Regions from separate parts of the Dyella sp. NPDC103356 genome, predicted to be linked through region 1. Evidence: predicted binding sites of a transcription regulator. Region 1 holds the regulator's gene; each other region holds the start of a gene.
What was found. The regulator sigma-54, encoded in region 1, starts transcription at its own class of promoters, with help from an activator protein. The targets are predictions, from matches to a motif close to TGGCACGNGCNTTGC.
Positions count from the first base shown of each region.

Region 2: ACZ6WW_RS13565 (fimbrial protein) is a predicted target of sigma-54. The motif match lies at 2,170-2,184, and genes of this name have one in related genera.
Region 3: flgB (flagellar basal body rod protein FlgB) is a predicted target of sigma-54. The motif match lies at 1,644-1,658, and genes of this name have one in related genera.
Region 4: glnA (type I glutamate--ammonia ligase) is a predicted target of sigma-54. The motif match lies at 1,658-1,672, and genes of this name have one in related genera.

Region 1 is NZ_JBVJLZ010000011.1:55,414-59,109, forward strand. Features, by position in the region: gene hprK (HPr(Ser) kinase/phosphatase) at 1-658, opposite strand, end outside; gene hpf (ribosome hibernation-promoting factor, HPF/YfiA family) at 869-1,192, opposite strand; gene ACZ6WW_RS20645 (RNA polymerase factor sigma-54) at 1,340-2,815, opposite strand; gene lptB (LPS export ABC transporter ATP-binding protein) at 2,986-3,696, opposite strand, start outside.
Region 2 is NZ_JBVJLZ010000005.1:232,864-236,559, reverse strand. Features, by position in the region: gene ACZ6WW_RS13580 (alpha/beta hydrolase) at 1-1,058, opposite strand, end outside; gene ACZ6WW_RS13575 (helix-turn-helix transcriptional regulator) at 1,066-1,263, opposite strand; gene ACZ6WW_RS13570 (hypothetical protein) at 1,283-1,945, opposite strand; gene ACZ6WW_RS13565 (fimbrial protein) at 2,231-2,776, shown strand; gene ACZ6WW_RS13560 (fimbrial biogenesis chaperone) at 2,862-3,590, shown strand; gene ACZ6WW_RS13555 (fimbria/pilus outer membrane usher protein) at 3,587-3,696, shown strand, end outside.
Region 3 is NZ_JBVJLZ010000012.1:14,386-18,081, forward strand. Features, by position in the region: gene ACZ6WW_RS21280 (methyl-accepting chemotaxis protein) at 1-1,206, opposite strand, end outside; gene flgB (flagellar basal body rod protein FlgB) at 1,697-2,092, shown strand; gene flgC (flagellar basal body rod protein FlgC) at 2,092-2,526, shown strand; gene ACZ6WW_RS21295 (flagellar hook assembly protein FlgD) at 2,540-3,226, shown strand; gene flgE (flagellar hook protein FlgE) at 3,269-3,696, shown strand, end outside.
Region 4 is NZ_JBVJLZ010000004.1:70,188-73,883, forward strand. Features, by position in the region: gene ACZ6WW_RS10280 (sensor domain-containing diguanylate cyclase) at 1-39, opposite strand, end outside; gene glnA (type I glutamate--ammonia ligase) at 202-1,611, opposite strand; gene ACZ6WW_RS10290 (undecaprenyl-diphosphate phosphatase) at 1,899-2,693, shown strand; gene thiM (hydroxyethylthiazole kinase) at 2,702-3,499, shown strand; gene ACZ6WW_RS10300 (winged helix-turn-helix domain-containing protein) at 3,580-3,696, shown strand, end outside.

The sequences.
Region 1 (3,696 bases):
CGAACATCTCACGTACGTTGAGAACACCCAGGCCGCGGACCTCGAGCAGATCCTGCAGCAGTTCCGGGCAGGTGCCGTCGATGACATCCGGCGCGATCAGCGTGAATTCGGTGGCATCGTCGGCCACCAGCCGATGGCCGCGGCTGATCAGTTCCAGCGCCAGTTCGCTCTTGCCCGAGCCGGACTCGCCGGTAATCAGCACGCCGATCGAAAAAACCTCGAGAAACACCCCATGCAGGGTGATGCGTGGCGCCAGCATGCGCGCCAGGTAGTACTGCATCCAGGTCAGCAGCTCGTGGCCGCGCTTGGAGCTGATCCACAGGGGCGTATTGGTTTCTTCGGCGACTTCGCGCAGATCGGAGGGGATCGCCTGATCCTTGGTCACGATGATCGCCACCGGCTGGTAAGCGGCGATCTTGTTGATCACTTCCCAGCGCTGGCGCGAATCAAGCCCATCGAGGAAGTTGAGCTCTTCCGTGCCGATGATCTGGATCTTGTTGGGGTAAATGACGTTCAGGTAGCCGATCAGCGACGGGCGCCGGCTGATGGTGACGCCGTGTTCGAGCACGCGCGCTTCCCCACGCATGCCCGACACCCAGCGCAAGGCCATGCGTTCGTGTACGCCATCGTAGAGTTGTCGAGCGGTGAGGCGGTCCAAGCGGAGTCCCTTTGGCCGCGCGAGCGGCACCTGGCGATATTGTGCCAGTTTGGATCCGTTTGTGCCCTGCAGCACAAGGACGCGCCCCCGAAAGATACCGGGTCGCGAGGCATGGGCTGGGAGAGGACCGGGTTTTGCTCCCTCTCCCCTGGCTTGCCGGGGGAGAGGGCTGGGGTGAGGGGGCTCTTGCTCTAGCCAGCCCCCGAGAGATCAACCGTACTGCCGCTCCGCGCGTACTTCACGCTGGTGCTTGTCGCAGATCTTGTCGCGGTGTTTGCGCAATTGCGCGGTGAGCTTGTCGAACAGGACATCGATGGAGGCATACATGTCCGATTCGACGGCCTCGGCGTGGAGCACGCTGCCATTTACCGACAGATTGCCTTCGGCTTTCTGCTGCAGCTTGCTGACCGAGAGAACGATATTGAGGCTCAATATCTTTTCGTCGAGGCGGGTAAGGCGGTCGAGCTTGGCGGTAGCGTGCTCGCGCAGGGCCGGGGTGACTTCGATCTGCTGACCGCTGAGTTGGAATTGCATGTTGCGCCTCCTCATGATGCTGGCCGCGTTTCGCGGCTTGGGTTGGATGCATCCTCGGGTGTCGAGGAAACACCATCAGTCATAAGCTGGGAACATTCCTGGCGCGATCAAGTTCCCGCAAGCGCGAATTTATTTCTCACGTACCGATCAATTGGCGCGTTGGCGCTCGCTCGAACTTGGTATGCGCATGGCCTCCCGATATTTGGCAACCGTGCGACGCGCCACTTGAATGCCCTTGCGGCGCAATTCTTCGGCGATCGCCTGGTCCGATAAAGGTTTGCGTGTGTCTTCCGCGTCGACGAGTTTGCGTAGCATCGCCTGGATGGCCGTGGCCGATGCGCTGCCGCCGTCTTCGGTGGAAACACCACTGGAAAAAAAGTGCTTGAGTTCGAACGTGCCGCGCGGCGTGTGAATGTATTTGCGCGTGGTCACGCGAGAAATCGTCGATTCGTGCATGCCGACTTCTTCGGCGACTTCGCGCAGCACCAGGGGGTGCATCGCTTCGGGGCCGTAGTCGAGAAAAGCGCTCTGTCGCCGCACAATGGCTTCGGCGACCTTGAGCAAGGTTTCCGCGCGCGACTCCAGGCTCTTGATCAGCCAGCGCGCTTCTTGCAGTTGCCCGCGCATCCAACTGGCGTCTTCGCCGCGGGCCTGCGCGATCATGTTGCAATAGTGCTGGTTGAGGCCCAGGCGCGGCTGGCAATCGGGATTGAGGCTCACGCGCCAACGGCCACCGTCCTTGCGTGCGTACACGTCGGGCGCAACGTATTCGACCGGTGTCGGGTCCATCGACGCGCCAGGGCGCGGATCCAGGCTGCGGATCAGCATGGACGCGGCGGAAACCTCTTCCGGCTCGGCGCGCAGACGGCGCGCCAGCTTGCTGACGTCGTTGCGCGCGAGCAATTCGAGTTCGTTGTCGACGATGCGCAGCGCCAGTTCGATATGCGGCGTGTCGGGGTCGAACTGTTCCAGCTGCACTCGCAGGCAATCGCGCAAGTCCAGGCTTGCCACACCGGTGGGATCAAAACGCTGCAGCAGGCGGCGCACGCCGTCGACTTCGTCGAGGCTTGCCTTCAAGTCGGCGGGAATGGCGGCAGCGACGGCTTCCAGGCCTTCGCTCAGGTAACCGTCCGCATTGACCGCATCGATCAGCACCGTTGCAATGGTGCGTTGACGCGGCGTCATGTGCGTCAGATTCAGCTGCCACATCAGGTGTTCGTGCAACGTTTCCGGCGCGGCGTTTTGCGGCTCGAAGCCGTCTTCGTCGCCATTGCCGTTGTTGCGGCTGGAACTGGCGCTACCGCTGCTGGAAAAGTCGATCGGCTGATCGCCGGGGCCGTCGCTCCAGTCTGGCGCTTCGGCATCATCGCCCGGGCCGCTATCGTCGCTGCTCTTGGTGCTGGATGGCACCGGTACTTCGACCGCGTTTTCGAAGCTGCCGTCTTCGGCGTTTTCGTTGTCGGTGGATTCTTCGGAGAACTCGAGCAGCGGATTGCTCTCGGCAATCTGGCGCAGCTCGGCCTCCAGCTCCAACTGCGACAGCTGCAGCAGGCGGATAGCCTGTTGAAGTTGAGGCGTGAGCGTAAGTTGCTGATTGAGGCGAAACTGCAGTCCGGTTTTCATGCCAGCCGGGAAAAGATGAACTGGGGTCATCCTAACCCCTATAAACGGGTGCGACCATAGCCCTAGTCGCCAGGGGAGGCTAGAGCGTACAGTCGAATGTGATTTGGATCAGGGTTACGTTAAAACGTCGTGTCATGGCGGCGCACCTGCAAACCGGGCAGGTATTCGGATTACAACCGGAATTCGCGGCCCAGATAGACTTCACGCACCTTCTCGTCGGCCAGGATGTGTGCCGGCGTACCACGCGATAGCACTTCGCCATCGTTGAGAATGTAGGCTCGGTCACAGATTCCGAGTGTTTCGCGAACGTTATGATCGGTGATCAGCACGCCGATACCGCGCTCTTTCAGATGACGGACGATGCGCTGGATTTCGCCTACCGAAATCGGGTCGACGCCGGCGAACGGTTCGTCGAGCAGCATGTAACGCGGCTGCGCGGCCAAGGCGCGGGCGATTTCCACGCGTCGGCGCTCGCCGCCCGACAGGCTGATGCCTTTCTGTTCGGCGATGTGCGCGATCTTCAGCTCGTCGAGCAGGCTTTCCAGCTCGGTATTGCGCTGGCGCTGATCCAGGCCTTCGCGCAATTCCAGCACCGCCATGATGTTGTCCGACACCGTCAGGCGCCGGAACACCGAGGCTTCCTGCGGGAGATAGCCGATGCCGAGCTTGGCGCGAGCATGCATCGGCAGGCCGGTGATGTCCTGTTTGTCGAGCTTGATCAAGCCCGCATCGGCCTCGATCAGGCCGACGATCATGTAGAAGCAGGTGGTTTTGCCCGCGCCGTTCGGGCCGAGCAGACCGACGACCTCGCCTTCGCGAATCGAAAAGGCAAAGTCGCGCACGACCTGGCGGGTACGGAAACTCTTTTGCAGACCTTCAGC
Region 2 (3,696 bases), on a different contig from region 1:
GTCAGCGGCGTATAGGCAAACATGCGCACGACGCTGGCGAGCGAATATTCGTCCAGCGTGCGCTTGACGGTTTGATACGACTGCGGGTCGCGAAAGCTCACTTCATGCGGGTTCGCGCGTAGCGCATCGCGCAACTGATAAAGCGTCTGGTAGGGATCGCCGAAATGCTGCTTGCAGGCGTTGTCCGCCGCGCAACGGGCAAACTGGGCTTTCAGTGCGGCGTCCAGGTTCTGCGCAAAGTCTTCGCCGAGCACCAGTCCATTGGGCACCACGCCATCGAGCACGATGCTGCGCACGGCCTGCGGATAGTGCCCGGCATATTGCTGGGCCATACGCGTGCCGTACGACACGCCGACCAGGTCGAAGGTTGGTGAACCCAGCGCCTTGCGCACGTCTTCGAGATCCTGTGCGGCAACGGTGGTGGTGTAGTAGCGCGGATCGGCCTTGCCTTCGAGCTGCTTGAGACATTGCGTGACTTCGTCGCGCAGCTTGGCCGGATCGAACGCGCCCTCGTCGTGCTTGGCCGCCGTTTCAGCCGGCGGCTTGCAGTCGAGCGGATTGGAGCCACCAGTACCGCGCTGATCGAGCAGCAACACGTTGCGCTGCGCCAGCAAAGGCTGCAGCGCACCGGCGACACCGCTCCAGGATTCGGTGGCGGCCTGGCCGGGGCCACCGGCGAGCAGCACCACTACGTCGCGCTGCGGCACCTGCGCGGCAGCGCGCAGCAAGGCAAGTTTCAGTTTGATCTTGCGGCTGGCCGGATCGTCGCGGTTTTCCGGGACGTCGAACGGCGCGCACCACGCCGCCGTGGAAAGGCCGCTATTGGGCTGTTCCAGCTCGCATGACGTAAACGTCAGCGTGCCGACTTTCCATGTCGTGTCGCCAGCCGTCCCCGGAACCTGGCTGGCACTCGACGCCATCGCGGGTGCCGGTTGCGGGCTATCGGCCGCGGTCGAATCGATGGATTCCGATGCGCGATGGAAATGATTCCACCCCAGCGCACCCAAACCGATAAGCACCACGCCGATGCGTAATGCGGTACGTCCCTTGATCGCCATGCGCCCCTTACTCCTCTCCCGGTTCGAATATCGTCTCAATCGCTCGGCCGAACAGGCGTGCCAACTTGAAAGCCAAGGGCAGGCTCGGATCGTATTTGCCGGTTTCGATCGCATTGATCGTTTGTCGCGACACGTCCAGACGCTGGGCCAGATCGGCCTGCGACCAGCCCAGTTCGCTGCGCAACTGGCGTACGTGGTTATTCATCTGCCTGGTTCCTTAGGCCTCAATCGCCATCCCCAGACGAACGGCGCCTGGCTCGACGCCAACGCATCACACCGAACGCCACGGCCACGGCGACAAAGGTGGCCCCCATGCCTACCAGCATCCCGATCTGGTAATCCTTCATATGCCCGTCGCCCAGCCATGCCGCGAGCAGCATCACGCCGCCCGCGAGCAGGAAGTGCCATTCGCGTATGCGCGTCTCTTCGATGCAGAAGCCATCCACGCCGTAGCGGCGATTGGCCCAGCTGCGCCCAGCGGAATACGTCAGCATCAGAATCGGAAACACCCAGATCAGAATGGTGCCGTCCAGGTCCACTACATGCGCCGCGGCGAGAAAGCCGCCGGCCAGACTGAGCACGGCCACCACGGCAGTAGCCACTGCCAGGCCGACCAGATGGGTGCGCTGCTCCAGCTCGTCGCTACCCAGCACCAGACGCACCATCGCGCGAATCACCAGCGCGATCGGAACCACCGGAAGCAGGGCCAGCACGGCCTTGAGCAGGGGTTGGTCGACATGGTGCAGGTAAGGCCAGCCGAACAGCATGATCACCACGTAGGCCAGCATCGCCGGGACGAATTCCCGGTAGTAGCGACGGTAGATACCGCGCATCGGAAGCATGGTCTTGGTCATCGAACTCCCCCAGATGTCAAGCTGACTTGACATGAGGCTAGCCTCGCTCCGCCCTGCTGTCAAGCGTCCTTGACACTTGATGAAATCTGCTCGGCACCCCTAGCCAAAACTTTAGGACATGGGTCAGAATTTGTGACGCAATTGGCAATTTTTGGCCCATCGGACCCTGGGGAGGCTCCGATTCGGCCCTTCTGAAACACCCCCTCCGTAGCACCAAATACCTCGCAAACCGCGCCACAAAGCCATTTGTGGCGGTTTGGCATGCGGGTTGCATTTGACGATCTCGTAACAACACACAACCAACCTGGAGATTCACCCATGCTGCTCAACAAGTCGCTTCTGACCTCCGCACTGATCGCTGCTTTTGCTGTTGCAGCTGTCGCTCCGCAGGCCGCCCACGCCGTCGATGGCACCATCAACATCACCGGCACCATCAATAGCTCCACCTGCAAGATCAATGGCGCCAACAGCCCGGCCACCATCGCCGTCGCTCTGCCGACCGTGTCGACCACCGCGCTGAACGCCGCCGGTTCGGTCGCTGGCCGTACCGCTTTCAACATCGCCCTGACCGGCTGCGGTGCCCTGACCAAGGCCACCACCTTCTTCGAGCCGGGCCCGACCGTGATGGCCGACGGCAACCTGAAGAACGCCACCGGCACCGCCACCGGCGTCGAAGTGCAGCTGCTCAACAACGATTTCAGCGCGATCGCCCTGAACGGCGCTGCCAGTGCGCAGAGCTCGCAGTCGGTGACCCTGGCCAGCGGCGCCGGCACGCTGAACTACTACGCCCAGTACTTCGCCACGGCCGCCGCCGGCGCCGGTTCGGTGTCGACCAGCGTGCAGTTCTCGATGATCTATCAGTAAGTCGCAAATCATGGCGCCGGAACACGGTGTTCCGGCGCCATGCCGCTGGCGAAAGCGGCATCACGATTCAACGAGGTAATCCCCCATGTGGAAGTTTGTCGGCGCCATCAGCGCAGGCCTGCTAGCTTTGTGTCTCGTCGCTCCGCAAGCGCACGCCAATGTGCTGATCGGTGGCACCCGCGTCGTCTTTCCTGCAAAGGACGGCGAAGTCACGGTGCGCCTGACCAATGAAAACGATCACCCCGTGCTGATCGAATCGTGGATCGATCGTGGCGACGTGCATTCGACGCCCGAGTCGGTCGATGCGCCCTTCCTGATCACGCCGCCGCTGTTCCGCATGGACGCTCAGAAAGAGCAGAGCCTGCGCATCGTCTACACCCACGACCAACTGCCCGCCGATCGCGAATCGCTGTTCTGGCTCAATGTGCTCGAAGTCCCGCCGAAGCCGACCGGTCCGCAGGTCGAAGGGCAGAATCTGCTGCAACTGGCGCTGCGTTCGCGCCTGAAGCTTTTTTATCGCCCGGCCGGTTTGCAGGGCGACCCGCTGAAGGCACCGTCCCAGCTGACCTGGAAAGTGGTCGCGGACGGTAAGGGCTATGCGCTCGAAGCGCACAACCCGACGCCTTACTACGTCACCGTCACCGCGGCGACGCTCAACACCACCGCCGCCGATACCGGCATGGTCGCGCCGCTGTCGGATCTGCGCATGCCGCTGCATGACGCGGCGCAGAAGCCGACCGCCGGCACGATCCACTTCACCGCCATCAACGACTACGGCGCCGCCGCCGACTTCACGGGAGCCGTCACCCCGTGAAAAACCTGCGCACCCGCCATGGCAAGTACGAGACGAACGGCTATGCCGTTTGTCGTCGTGCCTTGCTGGGCTGGGTGATCGCAGGCGTACTGTCCAGCTGGAGCGT
Region 3 (3,696 bases), on a different contig from region 1:
GCTGATCAGGCTGACGAAGGCGCCGGCATGCGTGCTCAAGCGCTGGCCCGCGGCCATTAACTGCTCGGCGGCCGGATGGGCGGCGTGCTTTTCGGCGAGGCGTGCAAGTACATGATCGAGTACGGCAGTGTCGAACCAGCGGCGGTCGAGTGCGGCCGGTTCGTGCAAGGCCAGCTCCATCGCCTGTCGCAAGCCCTGGATCGACTCGCGCAAGCTCAAACTGAGGCCGGCCAGGGAATGCTCCGCATCCTGGTCGAGCCAACCCAGGCACAAGCGGTGCGACAACACGCAGGCGCGGTCCAGCGCCTCGGCCTGGCGACGCGCTTCGACCGTACGTTTCTGCAAGACACCGAGTGCGGCCTGCGAACCGGCGATGCGTGCGCTTTGCGAATCCGAGCTTTGTTGTACGTTTTGCAGGCGCGTCATCGCGCCATGCAAGGTCTCCGCGCCCTCACGCAATGCGCTGGCGGTGTGGGTGATGCGTTCCTGTGCGTTCTCCAGGCGGCGCATGCCTTGCTGCACGTCGCCGTCGAGCTGTTGAGAGAAATCGCCGATGGAACCGGTGACCGCTTCGATCTCGCCGGTGGCCTGGCTGGTTTTTTCGGCCAGCTGCTTCACCTCGTCGGCAACCACGGCAAAGCCCTTGCCGGCTTCGCCCGCGCGCGCGGCTTCGATCGCCGCATTCAGGGCGACCAGGTTGGTCTGATGGGCAATCTCCTGCACGCTCGCGGTGAGCTTGCGGATCTGCGCGACCTGTTCGGCCAGTTTGGCCTGGTTGCGATTCATGGCCGACAGCGCGCTGCGCAGCAGGCGCAATTGCCCATCGACTTCGTTCACCGTTGCCGCACCATGGCGGGTAGTTTCCCGGGCCTGCTCGATGCCATTGACGGTTTGCTGCAACCCCGACGAAATCCCGGCGCCCCCATCCGTCAAACGTCCGACACCGGCCCGGCTCTCGCCGGTGGCTTCTTCCAGTGCCTGGTGTTCGCGCAATAGCGCCTGCGCCGCGTTGAGCATCAGACTCTGTTGCTCTACCGCCTGCAGAGCCACCGCTGCCGGTTCGCTTGGCCTGGCCAGCGCAAGCAATGGAGCCAATGCGTCCGCCATCGCCGGATACTCGCGCGACAGACGCTCGACCTGCGCGGTATGGCCTTTGGCGGCTGCCTGAGCCAGTGCGGCGAGTTGCTTGCTGCGGATAAAACTCATGGACGAAAGCATTCCTGATGAGGGTTGTCTCCCCATAGATCGGCTGGAGACGGCGGAGCTTGAGGATGCAAGGCGTGTGCCAGGGGGCGGAGTGAGTGGAAAGGAGTGAGGAGTGAGAAGAGCCGCTATCTCCACGCCATGTCTCATGCCCTCTTAGTTGTCATTCCGGCGCAGGCCGGAATCCATTCCTCAGCACTTCCGCTTGAGAAACTCCACCTGATACGCGAGAGGCTGAGGAGTGGATTCCGGCCTGCGCCGGAATGACGAGGTAGGAGGGTATTGTTGGAAATCTGGAGACGCTAAAGCTCCCCCCCAATCCTGCCGATAACCTACCTGTCCTCTTGCGCGTCAGATTTCCGTCTCCTCAACCCTTGAGTAGACGAGAAGGCCTTCTCTGATCCAGTGCAAACCCAGCTGCCAAGCCACTTTCCAGGCCATGGCACACAACTTGCCACAGACACCTCGCGGCGACCGCCGTGGGGAGTTTGCGATGAGTCAAATCAACGACAACTTGTTCGGATTGCACACGCAAGCGCTAGGCCTTTGGCAGAAGCGTGCCGAGGTGCTGTCCGGCAACCTGGCCAATGCCGACACGCCGGACTATCTCGCGCGCGATGTGGATTTCCGCAAGGCGTTGACCCAGGCGAGTGGTAATCAGCTGCCCCTGAACGCGCCGACCGCGGGGCAGATCGATCCGAATGCCAATGCGGGTGAACAGCTCGCCTACCGTGTACCCACACAGCCGTCGATGGATGGCAACACGGTCGATACGCAGGTCGAACAGGCGCAGTTCGCCGGTAACACGGTGCACTACCAGGCCAGCCTCAGTTTCATCACGGCGCAGATTCACATGCTGCGTACCGCCATTACCGAGGGCCAGAGCTGATGTCCTCTCTCTTCAAGATTTTCGATACCGCCGGTTCGGGCATGGCGGCACAGTCGACGCGGCTCAATACCGTGGCGAGCAATCTGGCCAATGCCGACACGGTCAGCTCGACGCCCGAAGGCGCCTACCGCGCGAAGGAGCCGTTGTTTGCAACCTTGCACGACAACGCGCTCAAGGCCGGTGCGGCTGCACAGGGCGACGGCACCAGCGGCGTGCAGACCCTGGGCGTGAGCGAGAGCCAGGCCGATATTCAGTCGCGTTACGAGCCGGGCAATCCGATGGCCGACGCCAATGGTTATGTCTACGGCAGCAACGTCAATCCGATCGACGAACTGGTCAACATGATCTCGGCGTCGCGTTCGTATCAGAACAACGTCGAAGTCATGAACACGGCCAAGCAGCTGATGCTCAAGACGCTGGACGTGGGCAAGTAACGGGGAACATGAGATGACTGCCGTCAATACCAACAACACCACGAATACCACCAATAACTCGAGCAGCAGTTCGGGCGCGGGTAGTGCTGCTTCGGCCTCGATCAGCCAGGCCGATTTCCTGAAGCTGCTGACCGCGCAGCTGCAGGCGCAGGACCCGACCAATCCTATGGACAACTCGCAGTTCGTCGCGCAGCTGGCCCAGTTCAGCCAGCTGCAGGCAACACAGGATCTGGACACGAACCTGCAGTCGCTCAGCTCCAACATCAATACCTCGATGCAGACCTCGCAGGTGATCAACTCCTCGTCGCTGCTCGATCGCAACGTCCTGGTGCCGTCGACGAACATGACGCTCACCAGCGGCACGCCCGCTGGCGGTGCCGTCAATTTCACGGCAGCAGGTACGGCGACGGTGACCATCAGCGACGCAGCCGGCAACCCGATCCGGCATATCACCGTCAGCAACACCAGCGCGGGGTTGACGCAGTTTTCCTGGGACGGGAAGGACGACAACGGCAATGCGGTCTCGCCGGGTTCGTACGCGATTTCTGCCAGCACCGGCAGCGGCAGCAGCAGTTCGTTGGATACGTATGTGTCCGGCAAGGTCTCGGGCGTCGGCTTCGGTGGCGACAGCGTGGGTACCTATCTCCAAGTGACTGGCGTGGGCGGCGTGCCGCTGAGCCAGGTCGCGCAAATTCTCTGACCGAAGACGTCCGAGCGCTTCACCTTCTTGAGGAACTAACGCATGGCTCTGAATCAGGCACTCAGTGGCATCAACGCGGCGCAGGCCGATCTGAATGTCATCGCCAACAACATCTCCAACGCCAACACGGTGGGCTTCAAGGGCTCGCGTGCTGAGTTTGCCGACGTGTACGCGGTGACCGGTTTGAATCTCAATGCCACGGCAGTGGGCGGCGGTACGCGCCTGTCCGATGTGGCGCAGCAGTTTGCCCAGGGCGACACCCAGACCACCGGCAACAGCCTGGACATGGAAATCAACGGCAACGGCTTCTTCACGCTCAATACCGGCGCCGGCCTTGCATACACCCGCGCAGGCGATTTCAAGAAACTGGACGACGGCACCGTGGTGAGCAACGACGGCTACAAGTTGCAGATCTATCCGCCGACCGCCAACGGCTCGTTCGATACGAGCACGCTGACCAACCTGCAGCT
Region 4 (3,696 bases), on a different contig from region 1:
GAAATGGGCGGAAGAAGCATAGTTTTCTGAGCGCGTCATCTTGAATCTGTCGATAAGGACGGCGGCCGATAAGCCCGATGGGTTCATTTCATCTGCTGTCGGCGCAAGTTGCAATGCCCGCCCGCACACGGCTACCAAACGGGCGGTAAAAAACGAGAACGGGCGCCGAAGCGCCCGTCCTTGCGTCAAGCTTGCGAACGATCAGATCGCGTAATACATCTGGAATTCCAGCGGATGCGTGCTGGCGCGGTAGCGGGTCACTTCCTGCATCTTCAGCGCGATGTACGCGTCGATGAAGTCGTCGGTGAATACGCCGCCGGCCTTGAGGAAGTCGCGGTCCTTGTCCAACGCTTCAAGCGCAGCGTCGAGGCTGGAGCAGACCTGCGGGATGTTCTTCTCTTCTTCGGGCGGCAGATCGTAGAGATCCTTGTCGGCCGGCGCACCCGGGTCGATCTTGTTGATGATGCCATCGAGGCCGGCCATCATCAGCGCGGTGAAGGTCAGGTAGCCCGACTGCATCGGATCGGGGAAGCGCACTTCGATGCGGCGGCCCTTCGGGCTCGACACGAACGGAATGCGGCAGCTGGCCGAGCGGTTGCGTGCCGAGTAGGCGAGCATCACCGGCGCTTCGAAGCCCGGCACCAGGCGCTTGTAGCTGTTGGTGGTGGAGTTGGCGAACGCGTTGATCGCCTTGGCATGCTTGAAGATGCCGCCGATGTACCACAGCGCCGTCTGCGACAGGCCGCCGTACAGGTCGCCCGCGAACAGGTTGGTGCCGTCCTTGGACAGCGACTGGTGCACGTGCATGCCGCTGCCGTTGTCGCCGACGATCGGCTTGGGCATGAAGGTGACGGTCTTGCCGTTCTGGTGGGCGACGTTCTTGATGACGTACTTCATCGTCATCAGTTCGTCGGCCTTCTGCACCAGCGTGTTGAAGCGCACGCCGATTTCGCACTGGCCGGCATTGGCCACTTCGTGGTGATGCACTTCCACCACCTGGCCCAGCGACTCGAGCACCTTGCACATGTCAGCGCGCAGGTCGCCCAGCGAGTCGACCGGACTGACCGGGAAGTAGCCGCCCTTAACACCCGGACGGTGACCGGTGTTGTTGTTGTCGTACTTGTAGCGCGACGACCAGGCGGCTTCTTCGGAGCCAATTTCATAGAACACGCGGCCCATGTCGTTCTGCCAGCGCACCGAGTCGAAGATGAAGAACTCGGGCTCCGGGCCGAAGAAGGCGGTGTCGGCGATGCCGGTGGACTTCATATAGGCTTCGGCGCGCTTGGCGATCGAGCGCGGGTCGCGGCCGTAGGCCTGCATGGTGCTCGGCTCGAGCACGTCGCAATGCAGGACCAGCTGGGTGTGCGCGCTGAACGGATCGAGGTAGGCGGTATCCGGGTCGGGCAGCAGGACCATGTCCGACTCGTTGATGCCCTTCCAGCCCGAGATCGACGAACCGTCGAACATCTTGCCGTCTTCGAACGTCGACTCGTCGATGGCGTGGGCCGGGAAGCTGACGTGATGGTGCTTGCCGAGCATGTCGGCAAAACGCAGGTCGACGAACTCGACCTCGTGTTCCTGGATCAGGTCGAGCACTTTCTGAGCGGACATGGACGGACCTCGGGGGCTGATAAGCGGGAAAAGATGCAACGTTTTAGCAACAGCTGTGCCAGGCAGTGTAGCGCTTTTGAATCAGATAGTTAAAGCATGGTGACGGCCTATCTAGAGCATCGATAAGCACCAGGCTGGAGCGATCATTGCACCACACTGGAGCAATGAACAGTCGCCGATCATCACCCCTCCTCTGCCAGCCTCGCGCCATATAGACCACGTAAGCTATGCCGCTTCGTGTCGGGCGCAAGCCCGCCAGTCTTATCGCATAACGGAGTTGCAGCACAGTGAGCGACCTGATCAACGTCATCCTGCTCGGCATCATCGAGGGCATTACCGAATTCCTGCCCATTTCCAGCACGGGCCACCTGCTGATCGCCGAGAAGCTCGGCCTGGGCGAACGCTCGGACCTGTTCAATGTCGGCATCCAGGCGGGCGCGATCCTCGCCGTGACGTTCATCTACTGGAAGCGCATCTGGCAGCTGTTCACGCAACTGGGCGACCGCGACAACCGCGACTACCTGATGAAGCTGATCGTCGCCTTCGCGATCACCGCTGTGCTTGGCCTGATCGTGACCCATTACGGCTTCAAGCTGCCTGAGACGATTACCCCCATTGCCTGGGCGCTGCTGATCGGCGGTTTCTGGATGATCGCCGCCGAGCAGATCGCCGCGCGGCAGGTCGATCGCAAGGCCGTGACCTGGCCGGTTGCGATCCTGGTCGGCGTGGCGCAGATGGTGGCCGGCGTATTCCCGGGCACCTCGCGTTCCGGCGCGACGATCTTCACTGCCATGCTTGTGGGCACCAGCAACCGCGCGGCCGCCACCGAGTTCGCCTTCCTGGTCGGCATCCCGACCATGTACGCCGCCACCGGCTACGAGCTGCTCAAGGTGGTCAAGCATGACGGCGTTGCGCACGAGGACTGGACCGCGCTGATCGTCGGCTTCATCGTCTCGGCCATCGTCGCCTTTATCGCGGTGAAGTGGTTGCTCGGCTATATCCGCAGCCATCGTTTCACCGCATTTGCGGTGTACCGCATCGTGCTGGGCCTGGCATTGCTGCTGTTCATGCGCGGCGCCTGAGCCATTCCATGAGCGACATGTCCTATCCCCTGGCAACCATGGCCACCGCGCTGCGCACGGTGCGCGAGCGCGCGCCGCTCGTGCAGTGCATCACCAACTTCGTGGCGATGAACATGGCTGCCAACGCGATGCTGGCGATCGGCGCCTCGCCGGCGATGGTGCATGCCGAAGAAGAAGCCGGTGAATTTGCCGCCTTCGCCGACGCGTTGACCGTGAACATCGGCACGCTCTCGTCGGACTGGCTGGCCGGCATGCTGGCCGCGGCAGCGTCCGCGCGACAGGCCGGCAAGCCATGGGTGCTCGATCCGGTGGCGCATCAGGCCACGGCGTTCCGACGCCAGGCCCTCATGCGCCTGCTTGAACATCGTCCGGCCGTGATACGCAGCAATGCCTCCGAGATGCTCGCCTTGAGTGGCAGCGCCAGTCGCGCGCAGGGCGTGGACAGCCGCGACGCGGTGGAAGCGGCCGAAGCTGGCGCCATGCGTTTTGCGCGCGAGCAAGGCACCGTCGTCGCCGTCACCGGCGAGGTCGACTTTCTTACCGATGGCGAACGCAGCCTGCGCTTTGCCGGCGGCTCGCCCTGGATGCCGCGCGTGACCGCCATGGGCTGCACGCAGACCTGCGTGATGGGTGCGATGCTGGCCGTGTTGCCCGGACAACCGTTCGAAGCGGCAGCGACGACACTAGCGCTGTTCAAACAGGCTGGCGAACGCGCCGCACGTGATGCGGAAGGTCCCGGCTCGTTTCACTGGCGCTTTATCGATGCGCTGGCCACGATCGACGATGTGCAGCCGCGTGCTCCCTGAGACAAAGCAATAACGCCAGGGCAGCCACCCACGCCACCATCGGAGCGCATACCATAGCGATGTCGCCCGGATGGCCGCCCATGCAAGCCCCGCAACGCTACCGACTGCTCGATCTTTCCATCGACCTCGCACGGCAGCGCGTGGAACGCGGTGGCGATACGCTTGACGTTCAAGGCTTGAGCTTTCGGTTGCTCGCC